2 regions of the Shewanella sp. 10N.261.52.F9 genome follow, and region 2 is predicted to be linked to the other one. Evidence: predicted binding sites of a transcription regulator. Region 2 holds the regulator's gene; the other holds the start of a gene.

Region 1 (3,186 bases), on a different contig from region 2:
TGTAAAGCATTTCTGTTATTATTGGCGTGGCATCATCGGCCGTTAATGCATTCGATTCAAAGTTTTTTGAGGCGATGTTTAGTCCCGGAATACTTTCTATGATTGCATGGCTCTCGCCTCCAATGGAAAGTAAATGACTATTTTTAGATAAGACTTCATATAAAAGTGTACTGCCGGATCGTGGCGCTGACAGAATGATTATTGGGCGATCGAAACAATTATTTTTCAAGGTATTACACCATTATTATGAGTTTCTGTATCGAACGCGACCTTAGAAGGTTGTGAATACGTTACGACTTGTTGCTAATACTTTAAGCAATGCGCGATAAATATCAAGAGTCGATAGAAGTGAAGTTACATTTATCTTTATATTTTTATTATAAATGTAGGGGGAAGGAGTCATTCATTTTCTAGTGATTAAGGCGGTTTGTAAGGTTAATAAAAAGCCAGCATTAAGCTGGCTTATTTAGTCTCTATTATTGGCTTTATCGATTATTGAGTACTTGATTATAACGCTCAAAGGCAGCGTCTAAATCGGCAATTAAGTCATCGACATTTTCAAGACCAATATGTAAACGAATTAATGGTTTACTGCTGTCCCACTGAGTTGCAGTACGTAGCTTATCAATGCCAAATACGCCAAGAATTAAACTTTCAAATCCACCCCATGAAAAGCCCATTTTAAAGTGCTGCATATTTTCAACAAAGGCGGTGATAGAGCGCACGTCACCTTGTTTTAATACAAATGAAAATAAACCGTTTGAGGCACTAAAGTCACGTTTAAAGAACTCATGACCAGGGCATGATTCAAATGCTGGGTGTCGCAGGTGATCGACCTCTGGGCGAGTCGCCAACCAATTAGCGACTTTAAGGGCATTTTGCTCATGCTGGGCTAAGCGAATACCTAACGTTCTCAGTCCACGACTTGCAAGATATACGTCATCGGGAGAAGTACATTGGCCTAGCAAGTAGCTATTTTCACGCAGTTGTTCCCAATGCTGTGCATTTGCGGTTGCTGTTCCCATCATCACATCGGAGTGACCGACAATGTATTTAGTCGCGGCTTGAATCGAGATATCGACGCCCATTTCAAAAGGGCGGGAATTAATGGGGGAGGCCCAGGTATTGTCGAGCATCACAACGATATCGTGCTGGTGGGCTATGCGGCTGAGTGTCGGTACATCTTGAATTTCCATGGTGATAGAACCTGGAGATTCAAGAAATAGCACTTTGGTATTAGGCTGAATAAGTGCTTCAATACCTGCGCCAATCATTGGGTCGTAATAAGTGGTTTCAATGCCATAGCCTGCCAGTAGCTTATTACAAAGATCGCGGGTCGGTTCATAGGCACTATCAACCATTAACAGATGATCGCCAGCCTTTAAAAACGATAATAAGCTGTTGCTGATGGCTGCACTGCCTGATGGATATAATGCAGTACCCACGCCGCCTTCGAGTTCTGCAATTGCAGCTTGGAACGCAAAGTGAGTTGGGCCACCACGTCGCCCATAAAACATTTCGCCGTTAGCTTTATTTTTAGCTGCAAAACGCATGTCTTCAATGGTATCAAACACCATGGTTGATGCGCGGTAAACTGGCGGGTTAATCACCCCTTGAGTCCATTTTTTATCACGGCCTAGACTGACTATTTGTGTTTCTTTTTTCATAGGGTGAATTCCATCAGTTTTATTTTTAGCCATCTTAACATCTAAACGGCTAAATGGAAGTGTCAATATGTTCAGCTTCTCAAATGCCAGCATTAGCCACTTTGGTTACCGATGATAACCTGATCCACTGACACTGGATTTGGGTGTTATCGTCAGTCGCTCTTTTCATTATGGCTGTAATCCAAAAATGCTAAAACGCTTAAGCCGACGTTTTGGTAATAGGCAGACTAATCGTGATTTTCACCCCATTGATCTCAGCTTGTTTATCTTGGGTATTACGCGCGATGATTTTTCCATGGTGAAATTGGCAAATTAATCTCGCAATATAAAGCCCTAAGCCAAGGTGAGGTTTATCTTGGGCTTTTTGCGCTCTAACCGACACCATAGACTCGAAGATCTGCTCTGCCATATTTTCGGGTAAAGCTGGTCCTTGGTTACACACACTGAGCTCGGCAGACTTGCCTTTTAGGTTGAGCGACACCTCAATCGGTGTATTGTTATGGCTAAACTCAAGTGCATTGGCGATGAGTTTGTCCATCAGCTGCGCAATGTACTCGGGCACTCCTTTTACAGGGATATTCTCTTGTGTGATATCGAGTGTAAAAGTTTGCTCCGGGTAGGTCATTTGATAGCCTTGCATGCAACCACTGATGACTTTCTCTAAAGGAAATACAGTTTGCTCTGCATGAGAGAGGCTCTCTTCTAAACGGGTTGCTTCGCTCATATTATTTAAGATCATATTGAGGCGATTAACCCCTTCTTGTGCCCGATCAACATATTTACGGCTATCAGGGTTTAACTCTTGCAGTCCTAAGTGCTCAAGCGATGATCGCACCACGGCTACAGGGGTTCTTAACTCATGAGACAAGCGTGAAGACATATTTTCTAAATAATGAGTGTACTGACTTAAGCGGCTAACAATACTGGCAAAACTTCTTGAGAGGTCGCCAATTTCATCGCGTACTTTAGAGCCCTGGATTTCATTTTTAATCCGCCCTTGGCTATCAATTGCTTGCTCAGCTTCATCGCGCAGTTTACGTATACGGCTTGAAATATTCGAGGCGAAGAAAAATAGCGCTAAGGTGCCCATACTCATGATGGTTAAGATCACGTTGAACAACTTTTCTAAAGCTTTGTTTCTGAGCGTGCGAATACCATGGGTGGTTTCTTCTGCAATCACCACGCCCATCACTTTGTCGTCAATCCAAATAGGGCTTGCAGCGGCAAGTACCACGGCTTTGCTATCGGGAGTGAGGCGCCAAGTTGAGCCTTGCTGACCATTGAGCGCTTTGGTGATATGACTGCCTTGAAGCACCGTAGAGTCTTGTAAGGAATCAATAAAGTCTTTGGCGGGGATGGTCAGTATTTTGTAGTACAGTGGGCGTAAGTATTCTTGCTTAAACTTACCCCAGCCGGAATTATCTTCTTTATCAATCGATGAACGTGACCATACGCTGTTATCTGAGCGAATATCGCCAGACTTTGCCAATACGCGGCCGTGTTTATCAACGACCCAAAT
Region 2 (3,186 bases):
AGGACAAATGATTGGTGGTACAGTGTCAGATTTAGGTGTTGCGCTGAGCTTTCCTCTTTCTATAGTGAATATGCCGATTTCGATGGGGATATCGCCCAAATTACAACGCATTGATACTTATAGTTATGTTGCTAATGGCAACCACTTCGGAGACAGTGATTTTGATGAAGCGCAGTACCGCAATGATGAAAGTCATTTCAATGTCGACATAGGTATCGCCATACAGCCACTTGATGGCTTAACCTTAGCTGTTTCTGGGCGTAACCTTATAAGCCAAAGCGTTGATTCTATAAAGGTCGATAGGCAAAGTTTTACATATCAGGTTGAGCCATTAGTGACAGCAGGTGTGGCTTATGACTGGAGCATGTTATCAGTCTCCTCTGATATTGATTTGATTGAGAATCAAAAGTTTAAAGAGCTTGATGGGGCGCAATATTGGCGACTTGGTGGTGAGGTGAGAGCTTTTGATTGGATGTCAGTGCGTGTGGGGTATCGTCATGATATGAAAGACTCATCAGCGGACATTTATTCTTTGGGTTCTGGCTTTATGATTGGGGAGTCTTTTTCTTTAGACTTTACCGGCATGTTTGGTGACGGTGACGCAATAGGAGGCGTGTTGCAAACCTCCTATCATTTCTAGTCAGATTTAAGCTAGTTCAATAATCGATTTAATCGTTAAAACAAGCGCACTGACAGCACATAAGGCCAAAGTGAGTGATCTGGTTTTCTGCTTATCGACTCTTCCAACCAACCGACCCGCTACTAGATAACCTAATATCACTGAAGGTAGTAGCATTAGTGAAATATAAAAATGTTCAAGGGTGAGTAGGCCTGCAAATGCTAAAATTATCAATGCAATCATTGAGCTGAAAATAAAGAAGGCAGATAAAGCCGCTCTAAATTGCCCCGCGTCTTTACCTGATAGCAATATCGCTAATGGTGGTCCACCAATAGCAGCGATATTACCAAATACCCCAGACAACACGCCGGCAATAAATAAGCTAAATCGATTAACCGGTATACTAAATTTCATCAAGCTTAAACCTACAGCTAGCGCAACAATTCCGGCAATGGCCAAGCCTAAGATCGGCTGCGGTGCGATAATAATTAAGGTCGCACCAATAATACCGCCTGGGATCCTTCCTAAAAGCGCATATTGCAGGCCATTGAATTCCAACTGACCTCGTTCTCGAAATAGTGTAAGTAGTGCAATAGAGAACCCCATCATAATCACTGGAGCAGGGATTAAGCTTGGGTCGATAATATAAAGTAAAGGGCTGGCAACAACGGCGAGACCAAAGCCTATTAAGCTTTGGGTCAATGCACCACAAAAAATAATCAGTGAGGCGAGTAGAAGAGTGATGGGCTCTATCATTAGTTTGTCCAGTCGCAAATGGCTAAAGTGGAATGATTCTTAAGATTGTGCAGATGTCAAAAACAGATAAGGACTGCTTAGCAGTCCTTATCTAGAAAGTATATTTGGATAATCGATGAAGATTATTCAAGTTCTTCCCACTCAATGCCCATCTCATCCATCAAACGCTTCACTTCTGCAGGCATGCTGTCAGGTTTATCTTTGGTAAGATCTGCATCGTTTGGTAGTGGCTGGCCTGTATACGCATGCAAGAATGCTTCGCATAACAGTTCGCTATTCGTGGCGTGACGCAAGTTATTCACTTGGCGGCGGGTGCGTTCATCGGTAAGCACTTTAAGTACTTTCAAAGGAATGGACACAGTAATTTTTTTTACTTGTTCATTCTTTTTGCCGTGTTCAGCATATGGGCTGATATAATCGCCATTCCACTCAGTCATTGACTCACCTGTTATTTCAAAATTCGGGGCAGATTTTAACCCTTTAAATTGTGCAGTCAAATTATTGCCTCTTATTTATGACAATTGCAAATAGATTTCTATATGCATGGACGTCTAAACGTCTAAAGTGGTTGACGGCGAGGTATGGCTTCGGTACATTTAGACGTCCAGACATCTCTAATAAGAAAATTAGCATTAAAAGGAGTAGTACATGACTGAGCGTAAACTCGCCACTGCGGCAGTGCGTCAAGGCATTGAGTCCGATAGCCAACATGGTGCCGTTGTTCCGCCTATTTATCTATCTACTAACTACTCTTTTGATGGGCATAAAAACCCACGAGATTTTGACTATAGCCGCTCAGGCAATCCAACCCGTTCAATTTTAGGTGATGCAATTGCAGAACTGGAAAAAGGTGCAACAGGAGTGGTGACTTGTACCGGAATGGCTGCCATTACTTTAGCTACTAGTTTACTCGGCCCGGATGATCTTATTATTGTCCCACACGACTGTTACGGTGGCAGTTACCGTTTATTTACTAATCTTGCCAAAAAAGGCCAGTTTAAGTTGATAGTCGTAGATCAAACTGACTCGAAAGCTCTGAATCAAGCCATTGCACAAAAACCTAAGATGGTTTGGTTAGAGACACCATCAAACCCTCTACTGCGGGTGGTTGATATCGAGGCCATCAGTGCTGCAAGTCATGAAGTGGGCGCACTTGTGGTGGTTGATAACACTTTTCTTTCGCCAATCTTACAGCAACCTCTTTTACTGGGTGCTGATATCGTTATTCACTCCACCACTAAATACATTAACGGCCACAGCGATGTCGTTGGCGGGGCCGTAGTTGCAAAAGACCTTGAAGTCGGTGAATTGCTGCATTGGTGGTCAAATACTTTGGGCTTAACCGGCTCTGCATTTGACAGCTATCTCACTTTGCGCGGAATTCGCACACTTGCAGTGCGAATTCGTGAACATCAGGCGAATGCGCAGCGAATTCTTGATACTCTTGTCAACCATAAAGCGGTATCAAAGATTTATTATCCAGGGCTTAAAGATCACCCTGGTCACAAGATTGCTGCAAAACAGCAAAAAGGTTTTGGCGCTATGTTGAGCTTTGAGCTTGAAGGTGGCGAGCCAGAGTTAGTGGCATTCTTAAAAAATCTTAATTATTTTTCAGTTGCAGAAAGCTTAGGTGGCGTGGAAAGCTTAGTGGCTGTGCCGGCAACCATGACCCACAGAGCGATGGAGCCAGAGGCTCGTGCTGAAGCAGGGGTTAAAGATACGCTGATCCGTCTTTCTGTTGGTATCGAAGATGCTGACGATCTTGTTGCTGATATTGAAGCTGCGCTAAATGCTGCGGCTGCTTGTTAATT

Evidence for each region. The regulator MetJ, encoded in region 2, represses methionine synthesis genes. The targets are predictions, from matches to a motif close to TAGACGTCTAGACGTCTA.
Region 1: the regulator MetJ is predicted to act here: its motif matches at 1,702-1,719, upstream of AB4298_RS19945 (cystathionine beta-lyase).

The regions. Positions count from the first base shown of each region.
Region 1 is NZ_JBFRNX010000034.1:48,885-52,070, forward strand. Features, by position in the region: gene AB4298_RS19940 (sulfotransferase family protein) at 1-229, opposite strand, end outside; gene AB4298_RS19945 (cystathionine beta-lyase) at 486-1,667, opposite strand; gene pdsS (proteobacterial dedicated sortase system histidine kinase) at 1,867-3,186, opposite strand, start outside.
Region 2 is NZ_JBFRNX010000013.1:421,291-424,476, reverse strand. Features, by position in the region: gene traF (conjugal transfer protein TraF) at 1-640, shown strand, start outside; gene AB4298_RS10835 (sulfite exporter TauE/SafE family protein) at 647-1,375, opposite strand; gene metJ (met regulon transcriptional regulator MetJ) at 1,498-1,812, opposite strand; gene metB (cystathionine gamma-synthase) at 2,024-3,184, shown strand.